DNA from 4 places in the Mesorhizobium sp. M0571 genome. Region 1 is predicted to be linked to each of the others. Evidence: predicted binding sites of a transcription regulator. Region 1 holds the regulator's gene; each other region holds the start of a gene.
What was found. Region 1 encodes PhoB, which activates phosphate uptake and scavenging genes when phosphate is short. Its sites were predicted from a motif close to TGTCATNNANCTGTCAT; they were not measured.
Positions count from the first base shown of each region.

Region 2: NKI85_RS00530 (alkaline phosphatase D family protein) is a predicted target of PhoB. The motif match lies at 2,494-2,510, and genes of this name have one in related genera.
Region 3: NKI85_RS26445 (RNA degradosome polyphosphate kinase) is a predicted target of PhoB. The motif match lies at 2,422-2,438, and genes of this name have one in related genera.
Region 4: NKI85_RS03830 (ceramide glucosyltransferase) is a predicted target of PhoB. The motif match lies at 2,409-2,425, and genes of this name have one in related genera.

Region 1 is NZ_JAMYQT010000001.1:408,509-412,789, reverse strand. It holds gene NKI85_RS02025 (ROK family protein) at 197-1,441, shown strand; gene phoB (phosphate regulon transcriptional regulator PhoB) at 1,451-2,140, opposite strand; gene phoU (phosphate signaling complex protein PhoU) at 2,157-2,864, opposite strand; gene pstB (phosphate ABC transporter ATP-binding protein PstB) at 2,897-3,700, opposite strand; gene pstA (phosphate ABC transporter permease PstA) at 3,697-4,281, opposite strand, start outside.
Region 2 is NZ_JAMYQT010000001.1:99,010-103,290, forward strand. It holds gene NKI85_RS00515 (hypothetical protein) at 1-288, opposite strand, end outside; gene NKI85_RS00520 (TetR/AcrR family transcriptional regulator) at 435-1,040, opposite strand; gene NKI85_RS00525 (MFS transporter) at 1,123-2,406, shown strand; gene NKI85_RS00530 (alkaline phosphatase D family protein) at 2,583-4,157, shown strand; gene NKI85_RS00535 (hypothetical protein) at 4,215-4,281, opposite strand, start outside.
Region 3 is NZ_JAMYQT010000028.1:41,226-45,506, reverse strand. It holds gene NKI85_RS26460 (TIGR02117 family protein) at 1-642, shown strand, start outside; gene NKI85_RS26455 (FAD-dependent monooxygenase) at 861-2,096, opposite strand; gene NKI85_RS26450 (zinc-finger domain-containing protein) at 2,116-2,361, opposite strand; gene NKI85_RS26445 (RNA degradosome polyphosphate kinase) at 2,512-4,281, shown strand, end outside.
Region 4 is NZ_JAMYQT010000002.1:281,387-285,667, reverse strand. It holds gene argF (ornithine carbamoyltransferase) at 1-744, shown strand, start outside; gene NKI85_RS03840 (Hsp33 family molecular chaperone) at 892-1,902, shown strand; gene apaG (Co2+/Mg2+ efflux facilitator ApaG/CorD) at 1,909-2,301, opposite strand; gene NKI85_RS03830 (ceramide glucosyltransferase) at 2,530-3,684, shown strand; gene NKI85_RS03825 (O-succinylhomoserine sulfhydrylase) at 3,720-4,281, opposite strand, start outside.

The sequences.
Region 1 (4,281 bases):
ACCCGATCTCCGGCTGCTGTCAACATCGATTCTGATGGATTTTGATGACTCTCCGAGTTTTTTCGAGTGTCGGAATAAACGATGACAGCGCCGCCGGCATCTGACACTATTTGCCTGTATCTGACACTATTTGTCGGACATTACCGACGGCTTCCGGTTCATGAGCGGCCGCGGCAACCGGGAGGAAAGCAAAACGATGTCGGTCGGAATCCGCCATGACGATTTGCGCCGGCGCAACCGGGCGATGGTGATCTCGGCGGTGCGCCGGGCCAGCCAGCCGTCGCGTACGGAGATCGCTGCAACCACCGGCCTCAGCCATTCGACCATATCGGCGATCTCCTCCGACCTGATACGGGAAGGCATCCTCGCCGAGAGCAAGGCAAACGAGCCCGTTTCGTTGAAACGCGGTCGTCCGCAGGTCGGCCTCGCCCTCAACCCGGAAGCGGCGGCGGTGCTGACCGTGGTGTTGTCGCTGAATTTCCTGTCGGCCGCCATCATCGACTATGCGGGACAGGTGGTCGTCGAGGAACAGCGCCGGCTGGACACGCTGACCATGCCGCGCGACGAGCTGATCCGCGAATGCATGGCCATCGTCCGGCGCCGGCTGGAAGATCCAGACCTTGACGTCCGCAGTGTCGCCCGCATCGCCCTGGCGATTCAGGGAATTACCGACTCCCCTGCACGCGCCATGCTGTGGTCGCCGATCACGCCGCAGACGGACATCGCCTTTGCCGACATGCTGGAAGACGAATTCGGCATCCCGGCCACGGTGGAGAACGATTGCAATATGATGGCGGTGGCTTTGCGCTGGCGCGATCCGGATCGCTATCGCGACGACTTCATCGCCATCCTGCTTTCGCACGGCATCGGCATGGGGCTGGTGCTGAAGGGCGAGCTGTTCACCGGCACGCATTCCTCGGGCGGCGAGTTTGGCCACATGATCCATCGTCCAGGCGGCGCGCTCTGCCGTTGCGGGCGGCGCGGCTGCATCGAGGCCTATGCAGGCAATTACGCCATCTGGCGCAACGCTACGGGGATGAGCGAAGACAGCAAACCGGTCGCCGACGTCAGCGACGCCGACATGCGCGCGTTGGCGGCCCGGGCCCGCGAGAAGGATGGGCCGGAACGCGAGGCCTACCGCAGGGCCGGCGAAGCGCTGGGTTTCGGTCTCGGCTCGTTGTTCGCGCTGATCGATCCAGCACCGGTCGCGATGGTCGGCGTCAGTGCCGCCGCCTTCGATCTGATCGAGCCGGCCTTGCGCAAGGCCATCGCCCAGACCGCCGGTGGCCAGCATTCGAGCTCGATCTCCTTCGACACCGAGCCGAACGAATTGCCGCTGATCCGCGAAGGCTGCGCGATGCGGGCGTTAAGCTTCGTCGACCAGGAGATTTTCGCGCCGGGCGCGCAAATGAGGCCCGGCATCAGAAAGAACGTAGCCTGACCAGGCAGGTCAATCTTCCCTGATCGCATAGCCGGCACCGCGGATGGTGCGGATGACATCCGGCATGCGGCCGTTATTGACGGCTTTGCGCAGCCGCCCGACATGCACGTCGACGGTGCGTTCGTCGATGTAGATCGTCTCGCCCCAGACATTATCGAGCAACTGGCTGCGCGAGAAGACGCGGCCGGGATGCCGCATCATGAATTCGAGCAGCCGGAATTCGGTCGGCCCGAGCCGGATTTCGCTCTTCTTGCGATAGACCCTGTGCGATTCGCGATCGAGCACGATGTCGCCGACCTTCAGCACGCTGGACAGCACTTCCGGCTTGGCGCGGCGCAGCAGCGCCTTGACCCTGGCCATGAATTCCGGTGTCGAAAACGGTTTGACCAGATAGTCGTCGGCGCCGGTCGAAAGACCGCGCACCCGGTCGCTCTCCTCGCCGCGCGCGGTCAGCATGATGATCGGCAGCCGCTCGGTTTCGGGGCGCACCCGCAACCGTCGGCAGAGCTCGATGCCGGAAACCGCTGGTATCATCCAGTCGAGCACCAGAAGATCGGGCACATTCTCCTGCAAACGGATCTCGGCTTCGTCGCCGCGTGTCACCACCTCGACCTGGTAGCCTTCGGATTCGAGATTGTAGCGGAGCAGCACACCCAACGGCTCCTCGTCCTCCACCACCATTATGCGTGGTGCGATCATCGGCTGGGCACCCCCATCATGTCACCGGTGCGGACATTGTCGTTTCGTCCTGCTTCGGACGATTGACAGGCAATTGCTCGCCGGTCAGCACATAATACGCATTTTCGGCGATGTTGGTGACATGGTCGCCGATCCGCTCCAGATTCTTGGCGCAGAACAGCAGATGCGTGCAAGCGGTGATGTTGCGCGGGTCTTCCATCATGTACGTCAACAGCTCGCGGAACACGGACGTGTATTTGACGTCGATGCGCTCGTCGGCGGCGCGTAGCTTGGCCAGCGCGGCCGCATCGCCGGCAGCATACTCCTCGATGACGCCCTGCACCTGGATGAGCACCAGCTGCGCCATCGCATCGATGGAATGCGATAGGTCGCGCGGCGTGACGCTGAGGCCGACCGCACTCACACGCTTGGCGATATTCTTGGCAAGGTCGCCGATGCGTTCGAGGTCGCCGGCCATGCGGATCGCCCCGACGACATGGCGCAGATCGTGGGCCATCGGCTGGCGCTTGGCGATCAGGGTGATGGCGCGGTCGTCCAGTTCGCGTTGACGCGCATCCATGATGGCGTCGTCCGAAACAACGCGCTGCGCCAGCGCATTGTCGGAATTCAACAGGGCCTTGGTCGCCCCGCCGACCATCGAACCGGCGAGGTCGGCCATGTCGCGGATCAGCTTGCTGATCTGCTCGAGATCCTCGTCGAAAGACGCGACTGTATGTTCGGCCATGATATTGTCCTCGTCTGCGTGATCGGCACCGCTCAGCCGAAGCGGCCGGTGATGTAGTCCTGCGTGCGCTTCTCGCGGGGCGACGTGAAGATCTTCTCGGTCCGGTCGAACTCGACCAGCTCACCCAGATACATGAAGGCAGTCTGGCGCGACACGCGCGCCGCCTGCTGCATGTTGTGAGTGACGATGACGATCGTGTAGTCGGCTTGCAATTCGTCGATCAGTTCCTCGATCTTGGCGGTCGACAGCGGGTCGAGGGCCGAGGCCGGTTCGTCGAGCAGAATGACTTCCGGCTTCACTGCCACGGTGCGGGCAATGCAGAGCCGCTGCTGCTGGCCGCCGGAGAGGCTCAAGCCGCTGGCGTTGAGCTTGTCCCTGACCTCGCCCCAAAGCGCGGCACGCTTCAACGCCTGTTCGACGCGGCCGTCCATCTCGGACTTGCCGAGATTCTCGTAGAGCCTGACGCCGAAGGCGATGTTCTCGTAGATCGACATGGGGAACGGCGTCGGCTTCTGGAACACCATGCCGATCTTGGTCCTGAGCAGGTTGAGATCCTGCGACCGGTCGAGAATGTTCTTGCCGTCGAGCAGGACCTGGCCCTCGGCTGTCTGTTTCGGGTAGAGCTCGTAGATGCGGTTGAAGACGCGCAGCAGCGTCGACTTCCCGCAGCCCGAAGGCCCGATGAAGGCCGTGACACTGCGCTCGGGCAGCGACAGGCTGATGTCCTTCAGCGCCTTGCTCTGGCCGTAGTAGAAGTTGAGGTTCTTGACCTCGATCTTCGTCTTCTCGGCGACCGTTTCGGTCATCGTCATGTCCGGGGACAACATCTGTGTCATCTGTCCTCTCTGCGTCCGGTAAGGCTGCGGGCGAGGATGCTCAAGCCCAGAACCGTCAGGGTGATTATGAGTGCGCCGGTCCACGCCAGCTGCTGCCATTCCTCGTAAGGGCTGAGAGCGAACTGGAAGATGGTCACCGGCAGGCTGGCCATCGGCGCGTTGATATTGCTGCTCCAGAACTGGTTGTTGAGCGCGGTGAAGAGCAGCGGCGCCGTCTCGCCGGAAATGCGTGCTATCGACAGCAATATGCCGGTGACGATGCCGGACAATGCGGCGCGGTAGGCGACCGAACGGATCACCACCCAGCGCGGCGCGCCGATCGCGGCGCCGGCTTCACGCAACGCGTTCGGCACCAGGTTGAGCATGTCTTCAGTAGTGCGCACGACCACCGGAATGACCAGGATGGCAAGCGCAACGGCGCCGGCAATCGCCGAGAAATGCCCCATTGGCCGCACCATCAATTCATAGACGAACAAGCCGATGATGATCGACGGCGCCGACAACAGGATGTCGTTGATGAAGCGGACGACGGTGGTGATGCGCGAAAAGCGTCCATACTCGGCCATGTAGGTGCCGGCCAG
Region 2 (4,281 bases), 310 kb from region 1:
GGGTCCAGCCGAATTGAGGCCGGAAAAGCTTTCCCAGACCGTGGTCATGTCGCTAGGCGGAAAGCCGTAGAACAGCGATTCCCGCGCGTCATCGTAGGAAACCAGCACCGGGTAGCCGCCATAGCCCGAACAGGCGAGGTCGGCCCAGTCGCCGTCGCCTTCTTCCGCCTGCGCATAGGTCACGCAGTCCTTCTCCCAGACGAGATCGGTATAGACGCTGGATATATCGCCGGCCCGGGCTGCTTGGCAGAGACCGGCGAGGACAAGCGGGATCAAAAGAGCGCGCATGGCGGACAACTCCGTTCAGGCTGCCGCAGCGTACCGCATGACCCCGAAAATCGGAAACGATTTTCGGAAAGGATCATGCGTAGAATCAAAGTGTTATAGCGTCCTTTGCGCATCCGAAAGGACGCGCGGCGCTGTAATGTCAAATGCTATTTCTTCAAGCTTGCCTCGATCAGAAGATCGGCGTTGCGGGCCACCGACTGCGCCGGTCCGCCGACACCGAACAGCTGGCCGCTGATATAGGCGCCCTCGATCAGGAGCAGCAGCCCGTCGCCCAGCGTGTCGGCGTCGCCGGCGCCCATCTCTGCCGCCATGGCACGCAGGCGGCGGCGCAATTCCTGCTTGTTGGCCTCGCTCACGACGCGGGCCGGATGGCCATGTTCGGGATATTCGACCGCGGCATTGGTCATGCCGCAGCCGCGATAGTCGGGCCTTTGCGTACGCTTGCCGACACGGGTCAGGAAGGCGACGATCTGCGCGCGGGGATCGCCGGGATGGGCGTTCACAGCCTCATCGAAGCGCTCCCAGAACTCGAGGTCATAGTGCCGGAGATAGGATGCGGCCAACTCATCCTTGGACGGAAAGCTGCGGTAGAGGCTGGGCTTGGTGACGCCGGCACGCCGCACGATCTCGTCGACGCCGATCGCCCTGATACCTTGCCGGTAAAACAGATCGCGCGCCACCCGGAGAATCCTTTCGGCGGCGCGAGGCGGCGGTGCGTCATTCGCTTTGATCGTTGGTTCAATGCTTTTCATGTCTGGTGTGCCGATTACCTGGTTGACAATGTTACCGGTCGGTACGTATGTTTCGCGCTCCTGCAACGTACCGGTCAGTAACATGATAGCTCAATCCCGCCCGTTTGGCCAGCGCTACGCTTTCGTCGTGGTCGCCGTCATCTTCCTCTGCCTGCTGATCGCAGCGGGCCTGCGTTCGGCGCCGGCGGTCATGATGCTGCCGCTGGAGAACAGTTTCGGCTGGCGGCGCGACGTCGTCTCGCTGGCCGCGGCCACCGGCATCTTCCTCTATGGCCTGACCGGGCCGTTTGCCGCGGCGCTGATGGAGCGGATCGGGCTTCGCCGCACCCTGCTTGCCGCGCTGCTTTTAATGTCGGGATCGACCGCGCTCAGCCTGTTGATGACCAAACCCTGGCATCTGCTCCTCACCTGGGGCGTGTTTTCCGGCGTCAGCTCGGGCGCCGTCGCCACCGTGCTCGGCGCGACCATCGTCAACCGCTGGTTCAAGACCAATCGCGGCCTGGTGATGGGACTGATGTCGGCGTCCAGCGCCACCGGGCTGCTGGTGTTCCTGCCGCTGCTCGCCTCGCTCGCCCAGTCGGGCGGCTGGAAGCCGGTCGCCATTGCCATTGCCGTGGCCACCGCCTGCCTGGTGCCGCTGGTCTGGCTGCTGGTGCCGGAGCGCCCGGCCTCGATCGGCATGGTGCGTTACGGTGCCGAGGCCGACGACGTGCCGCCGGTGCCGCCAGCCTCGCAAGGCAATTTCCTCACCCAGACGCTGAGCACGCTGCGCCGCGCCGCCGGCACGCGCGTGTTCTGGTACCTGTTCGCCACCTTCTTCGTTTGCGGTTTCACCACCAACGGGTTGGTCGGCACGCATCTGATCGCCTTTTGCGGCGACATGGGCATCGGCGAAGTGCAGGCCGCAGGCCTGCTGTCGATGATGGGCATCTTCGACCTTATCGGCACGACACTGTCGGGCTGGCTCACCGACCGTTTCGACCCGCGCAAGCTGCTCGGCGTCTATTATGGCATTCGCGGCCTGTCGCTGATCTATCTGCCCTATTCCGGCTTCTCGGCGACCAGCCTGATCATCTTCGCGGTGTTTTACGGACTGGACTGGATCGCCACGGTGCCGCCGACGCTCAGGCTCTCCAACGAGGCGTTCGGCGACCGCAGCGGGCCGATCGTCTTCGGCTGGATCGTCGCCGGCCATCAGGTTGGCGCCGCAACGGCCGCCTTTTTCGGCGGCACCATGCGCGAGCTGCAAGGCAATTACGAGCTTGCCTTCCTGATCGCCGGCATGACGGCAATAGCCGCCGCCTGCATCTCGCTGCTGATCAACACCAGCCGCCCGGCGTTCGACCCGGAACCACAGGCGGCATAGGCGCATTCGTCGCAGGAGAGGTGCCGTCGGGCTAAACTGCCGATCTCCCCCACAAGGAGGGCGATCGGCAGTTCGCCCGTTGTTGGTTGTAACGAAACCTTCATCGTTTCGAAATGTGCATGAAACATTGAGGCTGGACCTTGGCGGCGACATTCAACGCCATCCAGGAGACAGCCATGAACAAGATTTCGATGACGCGGCGCGCTTTCGTCACGTCGGCCAGCGCCATTGGCCTGGTCGGCGCGTCGGGCCTCGCCCTTCCTTATTATTCGCGCGCCAATCAGCGCCCGGCCTTCACCCATGGCATCCAGTCCGGCGACGTCGACGCCACCAGCGGCATGGTCTGGACGCGTACGGACCGGCCGTCGCGCGTCATGTTCGAAGTGTCGTCGACGGAGAACTTCGCCAATGCCGTCCGCCTGGCGCCGCTCGATACGTCGCCGGCCAGCGACTATACGGTGAAGCGGCTGCTTACCGATCTCGCCTCCGACCAGGACATCTTCTACCGTATGGTCGCGGCCGATCTTGCCGACATCAACGCCGTTTCAGAGCCGATCGTCGGCCGTTTCCGCACAGCACCTGCCTCGAAGCGCGACATTCGTTTCGCCTGGTCGGGCGACACCGCCGGCCAGGGCTGGGGCATCGACGACACCGGCATGAAGACCTATGCCACGATCGGGAAGCATACGCCCGACTTCTTCCTGCATTCGGGCGACACGATCTATGCAGACGGCGCGATGAAGGACGAGGTTGACCTGCCCGGCGGCGGCAAGTGGAAGAACACCGTGCTCATCGATGAAAAGCGCAAGGTTGCCGAGACGCTGGACGAATACCGGGGTCAGTGGAAATACAATTTGATGGACAGGAACGTGCTCGCACTGAACGCCATCTGCCCGACGTTCTACCAGTGGGACGATCATGAGGTGCTGAACAACTGGTCGGATTCGAAGGATCTGACCGCCGACGACCGCTACACCGAAAAATCCATCCATGTGCTGGCGGCACGCGCTGCACGCGCCTTCCACGAAATGACGACGATCCGCTACGAGCCGTCGGAGCCCGGCCGCGTCTATCGCAAGATCGCCTATGGGCCGCTGCTCGACGTGTTCTTTCTCGACATGCGTTCCTATCGCGGTCCCAATGGTCCGAATATGCAGGAGACGATGACGCCGCAATCGCGCATCCTTGGCGAACAGCAGACGAAATGGCTGAAGCGCGGACTGGCGAATTCCAAGGCAACCTGGAAAATCATCGCCGCCGACATGCCGCTCGGCCTCGTCGTCTGGAACGACGGCACCAAGAAGGTCGGGGCTGAGGCAGTCAGCAATGGCGACAATGGGCTGGCCAAGGGGCGCGAGCTGGAAATTGCCGACCTCCTTCGCTATATAAAGAACGCGGGCATCAGCAATACCGTCTGGCTCACCGCAGACGTGCATTACACAGCCGCGCATTACTACAATCCGGACAAGGCGCAGTTCCAGGACTTCAATCCGTTCTGGGAATTCGTTTCGGGTCCGATCCATTCCGGCACGTTCGGACCTAATGATTTCGACATGACCTTCGGCCCGGAGCTGAAGTTCATCAAGGCGCCGACTGCCGAACAGGGTCAGAACCTGCCGCCGTCGGCCGGCCTGCAGTTCTTCGGCCTCGTCGACATCGATGGCGCCACTGAGCAGTTGACGGTGCGGCTGATGGATCGCGACGACAGCGAACTCTACAAGGTCACGCTCGATCCGGTGCGGTCGGCTTGAGAAGCCTGGACCGCTACCCTCGGTCCAGCCCAAGGGCAGGCTCCGGGGAGACGTGCATCAATCGGGATAGCAGACGACGGGAATCTTGGGCCATACGGCTTGGTCGCATCCGGCGTTTTGCTGC
Region 3 (4,281 bases), on a different contig from region 1:
CTGGTCGTCGCAATAGTCGTTGCGGTGGCGCTTGGCACGCTGCTGCCGCGCCCGCTCTGGCCGGCGGCCGTTGCCGATCCGATCGGCGCAAGCCACCGCATCCTGGTGCTGCAAAATCCGATCCACACCGACATCGCCATCCCGGTCGACGACAATGTGCGCCGGCGCTTCCATTTCCTGGTCGATGCCGGCATTCCGGCCGACATGGCGGAGGTCCGCTACATCGTCTTCGGCTGGGGCGGCCGCGCCTTCTATCTGGAGACGCCGACCTGGTCGGAGCTGAAGGCGGTGCCGGTGCTCAAGGCGCTGACCGTCGACGCCTCGGTGATGCATGTCGACGTTTCCGGCGACATCGCCGAGCTGCATCCCGACGTCGCCGGCTTCGCCATCGGCGATGAGCGCTTTGCGGCGCTGCTCGATTACATTGCAGCAAGCTTCCAGCAGGGACCCAACGGGGCCATGCCGATCGAGAACGCCGCCTATTCCCGCTTCGATCGTTTTTTCGAAGCCAACGGCCATTTCAACGCGCTGGTCGGCTGCAACACCTGGACGGCGGCGGCGTTACGCATAGCCGGGCTGCGCACAGGCTGGTGGAACCCGCTGCCGGCCTCGCTCGGCCTGTCGATGCGGCTTTATGATTGACAGGTGTTCCGGCTGATCAGCGCCGCGATTCTTCGCGCCCCCTCTGTCCTGCCGGACATCTTCCCCACAGGGAGGGAGATTGGCAGCTTCGGCGCTGCGCTTCATCCTGCAACGTTGCAAATTGGCGAAAGCCGAGGTGACGGCCGATTCTCCCCCCAAGTGGGGGAGATGTCCGGCAGGACAGAGAGGGGCGCTGTCCCGCCGGCCTGTCGAGCGTATCATCGCGCGCCACCATCCGGCATCCGCCAGCCATAGAGCCAGTCGAGATCAGCGGTTAGCTTTTCGGACGAGCGCATCGCCAGGAACAGGTTGCGGGCCATCGCCACCGGCCCGGCCGCATGCCAGGCGAGGCGGTTGATGGCGCCGCGGCGGGCGACCTGGGCGACGCGCGGCCGCCGTGCCTGTTCCCAAGCGGCAAGCGCCCCCTCAAGATCGGCTGGCGAAGCGGCAACGAAGCCGGCAAGCGTCGCGGCGTCCTCGATCGCCATCGCCGCGCCCTGTGCGGCAAAGGGCGTCATCGCATGCGCCGCATCGCCGATCAGGGCGATCCCTTCCCGCGTCGTCCACCGCCGCTGCTCGACGGTGTGGATCGGCCATGCCGTCCACGGCGCCGCCTCGCCCGCCAGCCGGACCAGCGCCGGCGCGGTACCGCGCATGGCGCTGGCGAAACTGGCGGGGTTGGCATGCCCCGACCAGCCTTCGGCGATGCGCTCGCCCTTGGTGAAGGCAGCGAGGTTGAAGGCAGTGCCACGTCTGACCGGATAGGCGACCATATGGAAGCCGGGATGGAGGAATGCAGTAACGCAATAGGGCGCGCCGACCGCTGCAAAGGCTTGCCCAGCAGGGCTGCCGGCACCCACGGTGGCGCGCCAGGCAAGCTCGCCCGAGAAGCGGCTTCTGACAAAATCGGCCTCCTTGCGGGCCAGCTTTTCTCGCACCGACGACCAGACGCCATCGGCGCCGATCAGCAAGAATGCCGCGGTTTCGACGGTCGTGCCGGCGCTCTCGATCGTCGCCGTGATGCCATGCGGTCCGGTGGCGGCACTGCCGACGCGGGCACCGGTGACAAGCTCGATCTCAGGCCGCTCGGCTGCTCGCTGCATCAGCGCGGCTTGCAGATCGGCACGGTGGGCGACGAGATAGGGCGCCCCCCAGCGCGTTTCGGCGGCGTGGCCAAGCGGTACGCGCGCCAGCTCGCGCAGCGTGGCGGCATCCTTGAGTACGACCGCCTCGGGCCGCACCGCATTGGGCATCAGCCGATCGAGTACGCCGAGTTGTCGAAGAATGCGCGTCGCGTTGGGCGAAAGCTGGATGCCGGCGCCGACAGCCTCGAGGTGCTGCGCTTGTTCGAACAATTTTACCGAATAGCCGCGCTCGGCGAAGGCCAATGCCGCGGTCAGCCCGGCGACGCCCGCCCCGGCGATGACCACCTGCCGGGACTGCGTTTCTCGCATCAGGCTTGTCGCGGAAGAATCAGGCGGCCTGGTCGATATAGAGGCAGCCCGGCGGCTGCGTTTCCAATGCCTTCAGCTTCGGCGAATAGCGATAGAGCGTCGAGCAATAGGGGCAGACTTTTTCATTGTCGTCGCCCATGTCGAGAAACACATGCGGATGGTCGAAAGGTGGGTTGGCGCCGGTGCACATGAATTCCTTGACGCCGATGTCGATCGCCGGATAGCCCGCATCGTTCTGGAAATGGGGAATGGAACCGCCTGCCATCGTCGTCTCCTGATCTTGTCGATTGCATCTGGATTATAACCCGTCTCTTTGCAAGATCGATGAAATGAAACTGTCGCAAAAGCCTGTCAGAGGATAAGTTAAGCCGGTTAACGCCGTAATCGGCGGACGGGTGTGGGAAGAGCAGGAATCATGAACGAACTGAAGCCGGTCCAGAACGAATTCATCACCGTCGAGGTGGCGAGCCCCGAAGGCGGCAATCCCGACCGCTTCGTCAATCGCGAGTTTTCCTGGCTGCAATTCAATCGGCGCGTGCTTGAGGAATCGCTGAACGCCAATCATCCGCTGCTCGAGCGCGTTCGCTTCCTGTCGATATCGGCCGCCAACCTCGACGAGTTCTTCATGGTCCGCGTCGCCGGTCTTGCCGGCCAGGTGCGAGAAGGCATAGTGCTGAAGAGCCCGGACGGCCGCACCCCCGAACAGCAGCTCGAACAATTGCTGCGCGAGGTCGAACGTCTGCAGGAGGACCAGCAGAACAGTCTTTCGGCGCTGATGCTGCTGCTCAACAAGGAAGGCATCGAGAGCATCACCCGTGATGCGCTGACCAAGGACGAGAAGGTCTGGCTCGAGGACCATTTCCAGGAGCAGGTGTTTCCGGTCCTGACGCCGCTGTCGATCGACCCGGCGCATCCGTTTCCGTTCATTCCCAATCTCGGTTTCTCGATGGCGTTGCAATTGCGCCATCGCAAGAACGGCGAGGAAATGAGCGCGCTTTTGCGCCTGCCGGTGGCGCTGAGGCGCTTCATCCGCTTGCCGGATCGCAAGCACCATGTCCGCTTCATCCCGCTCGAAGAGGCGGTCAGTCTCTACATCGGCAAGCTGTTCCCCGGCTATGAGGTCAAGGGCTCCGGTACGTTCCGCATCATCCGCGACAGCGATATCGAGGTCGAGGAAGAATCCGAGGACCTGGTGCGGCTGTTCGAGACGGCACTGAAGCGGCGGCGCCGCGGCTCGGTCATCCGGATCGAATTCGACCGGCTGATGCCGCCCGAGCTGCGCGACTTCGTCGCCGGCGAGCTTGGCGTCTCGGCAAGCCGCATCAGCGTGCTCACCGGTCCGCTGGCGCTCAGCCAGATTTCGGAGATCGTCGCCGTCGCCCGCGACGATCTGAAATTCACGCCCTACAACCCGCGCTTCCCCGAGCGCATCCGCGAGCATGGCGGCGATTGTTTTGCCGCGATCCGCGAGAAGGACATCATCGTCCACCACCCCTACGAATCCTTCGACGTGGTGGTGCAGTTCCTGCGCCAGGCGATGGCCGACCCGGAAGTGGTGGCAATCAAGCAGACGCTCTACCGCACCTCCAACGACAGCCCGATCGTGCGCGCTTTGGTCGACGCCGCCGAGGCCGGCAAGTCGGTGACGGCGCTGGTCGAGCTCAAGGCGCGTTTCGACGAAGAAGCCAACATCCGCTGGGCCCGCGACCTCGAGCGCGCCGGCGTCCAGGTCGTCTTCGGCTTCCTCGAGCTGAAGACCCACGCGAAAATGTCGCTGGTGGTGCGGCGCGAGGATGGCAGGCTACGCAATTACGTGCATCTCGGCACCGGCAACTACCACCCTGTCACCGCGCGCATCTACACCGACCTGTCCTTCTTCACCACCGCCCCGACGATCGCGCGCGATGTCGCCCAGCTGTTCAACTTCATCACCGGCTATGCCGAGCCGGCCGAGCAGATGCGGCTGGCCATCTCGCCGTTTACGCTGCGCGACCGCATCCTCAAGCACATTTCGGACGAGATCAGTCACGCGCTGGAGAGCAGGCCGGCCCGCATCTGGATGAAGATGAACGCCTTGGTCGACCCGATCATCATCGATGCTCTCTATGATGCCAGCCGCGCCGGCGTCGAGATCGATCTCGTCGTGCGCGGCATCTGCTGCCTGAGGCCGCAGGTGCCCGGCCTG
Region 4 (4,281 bases), on a different contig from region 1:
CGCGTGTCGTTCGACGTCGGCATGCGGCAGCTGGGTGGCGAGACGATCATGCTGACTGGCACCGAGATGCAGCTTGGCCGCTCCGAGACCATCGCCGACACGGCCAAGGTGCTGTCGCGTTATGTCGATGCCATCATGATCCGCACCACCTCGCATGACCGGCTGCTGGAACTGACGGAAAACGCTACGGTCCCCGTCATCAACGGGCTGACCGACGAGACCCATCCCTGCCAGTTGATGGCCGACATCATGACCTTCGAAGAGCATCGCGGTCCGGTGGCCGGCAAGACGATCGCCTGGACTGGCGACGGCAACAACGTCCTGCATTCCTTACTGGAGGCCTCTGCGCGGTTCCGCTTCAAGCTGAACGTCGCCGTGCCCGAGGGCAGCGAACCGGCTCAGAAGCATGTCGACTGGGCGAAAGCCAATGGCGGCAAGCTGAAATTCACCCGTTCGCCCGAGGAGGCCGTTCACGAGGCCGACTGCATCGTCACCGACTGCTGGGTGTCGATGGGCCAGGAGCACCGTGCCCGCGGCCACAATGTCTTCTTGCCCTACCAGGTCAATGCGGCGTTGATGGCGAAGGCCAAACCGGACGCGCTGTTCATGCACTGTCTGCCGGCGCATCGCGGCGAAGAGGTCACCGACGAGGTCATCGACGGGCCGCATTCGGTGGTGTTTGACGAGGCCGAGAACCGGCTCCATGCCCAGAAGGCGGTTTTGGCCTGGTGCCTGGGCGCTTGATCCGGGCCGCCGTGATCCGGGCCGGCCCGATCCGGGCCGCCTTGATCCGGGAGTGCGTGGTGCCTATCTCAGGCGCATCACGCAAATCGAGCGCGTCTCGTCGCATGCGCCCCGAAGGGCGGCATCGCCGCGCCCCGGAGCTTTGTCATGTTGGAAACTCATCAATTGGCTGAATATCAACCCAAGCTCGGCGAATTCGGCTATGCCGGCGACGACCATGTCGTGCCGTTCGAGGTCGGCCCGCTCGACGTGCGCGGCCGCACCGTCCAGCTCGGGCCGATGCTCGATGCCATCCTCAGCCGCCACGACTATCCCGAGCCGGTGGGCCGGCTACTGGCCGAAGCCTGTGTGCTGACGGTACTGCTCGGAACTTCGCTGAAGTTCGAGGGCAAGTTCATTCTGCAGACCCGCACCGACGGGCCGGTCGACATGCTGGTCGCGGATTTCTCCACGCCGCACGCGCTGCGCGCCTATGCCCGCTTCGATGCCGACCGGCTGGAGGCTTTGACGGCCGCCGGCGAGACGTCACCGCAGACGCTGCTCGGCAGCGGCGTCCTGGCGCTGACCATCGACCAGGGCGCCCACACGCAACGTTACCAGGGCATCGTCCAGCTTGACGGCGTCACACTGGAGGAAGCCGCACGGACCTATTTCCGCCAGTCGGAGCAGATTCCGACCGACCTTCGGCTTTCGGTGGCCAAGCTTCTGACGCCCGGCGTCGGCGGTGCCCGCGAGCAATGGCGCGCCGGTGGCCTGTTGGCACAGTTCCTGCCGCAGTCGCCAGAGCGCATGCGCGTGCCTGACCTTCCCGGCGGCGACGGCGATCCGCGTGAGGAAATTCACGACCCGACCGACAATTCCTGGCAGGAACTGCTGGCGCTGCTTGGTACCATTGAACCGACCGAGCTGATCGATCCGACGATCGGTGCCGAGCGGCTGCTTTACCGGCTGTTCCACGAGCATGGCGTCCGCGTCTTCGGCGGCGCGCCGGTCGCCGACCAGTGCTCATGCTCGAGGGAGAAGATCCGCGGCATCCTCGAAGGTTTTTCCGCCGAGGAGATCAGGGACAGCACCGAGGATGGCAGCATTCACGTCGCCTGCGAATTCTGCTCGAAACAATATGACTTCGACCCGGCGGAGTTTGCAGCGGCCGGATGACGGCCGTCAATTGACGGTGCGCCGCGTGCCCGGCAAATCGAGCGAGAAGGCGGGGATGGCGACGTCGAACGTTTCGCCCCGCTTGTTGCGCATTGTGTAGTGCCCGACCATGATGCCGGACGGGGTCGAGAGCGGGCATCCAGACGTATACTGATAGCTGTCGCCGGGGTTGAGTCCGGGTTGCTCGCCGACGACCCCGGGGCCGCGCACTTCCTCGACCTTGCCGGTGCCGTCGGTAATGTGCCAGTAGCGCGACAGAAGCTGCACGAACTCGTCCGACTGATTGTCGATGGTCACCTGGTAGCCCCAGACATAGCGGTTTTGCGGCGGGTCGGAGTGATCCTCCAGATAGAACGGCCTGACCTGCACTTCGATGTTGCGGGTGACGGCACTGTACATAAACTGCTCCAAAGCCATGTAGACGGAATTTTCGACGCTCAGCGCAGTTTGGTCAACGATGCGCGTCGTCTCCTTGCCCGATCTCAAGCGCAGGTGCCGAAAAACAATGTCATTTGAGTGACACACGACAATGATGGTGTGCAGGCTTGTGCCGGGCGACTCAGCGTTCTGTCGAATTGTTGAAAACGGCCGTCATGCGGCCGACATTTCTGGAGTGACCAGATATCGATGGAACCGACGTTCGCAGCCGCCCTCCTTTCCATAGCCCTCCTTCTTTCAAATCTCGCCAGCATCCTGTTAGCTTCGCTGAAGCTGAAGCGACCAGCCAGGATCGCACCGCCCGCCGCCAACGCGCCGCCGGTATCGATCGTCGTCCCGGCGCGCGGCGTCGAGCCGTTTGCCGATGAGACGCTGGAGCGCGCCTTCTCACTCGACTGGCCGCGCTACGAACTCATCTTCTGCGTCGCCCATGCCGACGACCCGGTGGTCAAGCCGATCACCGCCGCAATGGCGCGTTTTCCAGCTATACGCGCCCGGCTGCTTGTCGGCGACGACCGCATCAGCGGCAATCCGAAACTCAACAATTGCGTGAAGGGTTGGGAAGCAGCGCATTATCGCTGGGTCATCCTTGCCGATTCCAACGTGCTTATGCCGAGCGATTATGTCCAGCAGCTGATGGCGGCATGGCGGCCCGATACCGGCCTTGTCTGCTCGACGCCGATCGGCTCGCGACCGGACGGGTTTTGGGGGGAGGTCGAATGCGCCTTTCTCAACCCGCTGCAGGCGCGCTGGCAATATGCCGGCGAGGCGCTCGGTCTCGGCTTTGCCCAGGGCAAGAGCATGTTGTGGAACAAGCCGATGCTCGACGCCAATGGCGGCATCCGCGCGCTGGCCGCCGAGATCGCCGAGGACGCCGCCGCGACCAAGCTGGTGAACCGGCTCGGATTGCGCGTCAACCTTGTCGCCTCGCCCTTCGAACAGCCGCTCGCCCGGCGCACGTTGGGCGAGATCTGGTCCCGGCAGGCCCGCTGGGCACGCCTGCGCCGCGTCACCTTTGCGCTGTTCTTCGCCCCCGAGATCCTGATCGGCGCGGCGCCGCCGCTGGTGCTTGCGCTGATCGCGGCGGCGGATGCCGGCGTCAGCCTACCGGCCACCGCCATTGCCGTGCTGGTCGCGGCCTACCTGCCGGAATGCGCCCTGGCCTCAGCCAAGGGATGGCACCTGTCGCTGCGCACCATCCCGGCGATGATGGCGCGGGACGTGATGCTTCCCGCCATTTGGGCGCGCGGCTGGCTGAGCAGCGCCGTCGACTGGCGCGGCAACGTGATGACCATCCAAACCAAGGCCGTCGCGGAACTGGAAGAGACCCCGTCCGGCGCCTGAGGGCACGTCCCGCTCACCTCTGTTCGGTCAGCCCCTTATCCGGCAGCTCTCAGCGCTTGTTCGATATCTTCGAGCAGATCGTCGGTATCTTCCAGGCCGACGGAAAGCCTGAGCGTGCCCGGTCCGATGCCGAGCTCGGCGCGGGCCTCATCGGTCAAGTTCTTGTGCGTGGTCGTCGCGGGATGGGTGATCAGGCTCTTGGCGTCGCCGAGATTGTTGGAAATCAGCACGATGTCGAGCGCGTTCTGGAAGGCAAAGGCCGCCGGCTTGCCGCCCTTCACATCGAGGCAGATCAGCGTCGAGCCGCCCGACATCTGCTTCTTGACCACGGCCGCTTGCGGGTGGTCGGCGCGGCCGGGATAGATGACGCGGGCGATTTCCGGGCGCTCGGCGAGAAAGTCCGCGATCCGGCCGGCACTTTCCGTCTGCTGTCGCACACGCAGCGGCAGCGTCTCCAGGCCTTTCAGCAGGGTCCAGGCATTGAAGGGCGAGAGGCTGGGCCCGGTGTGGCGGAAATAGTCATGCAGATTCTCGTCGATCCATTTCTTGTCCGACAAGATAACGCCGCCAAGGCAGCGCCCTTGGCCGTCAATATGC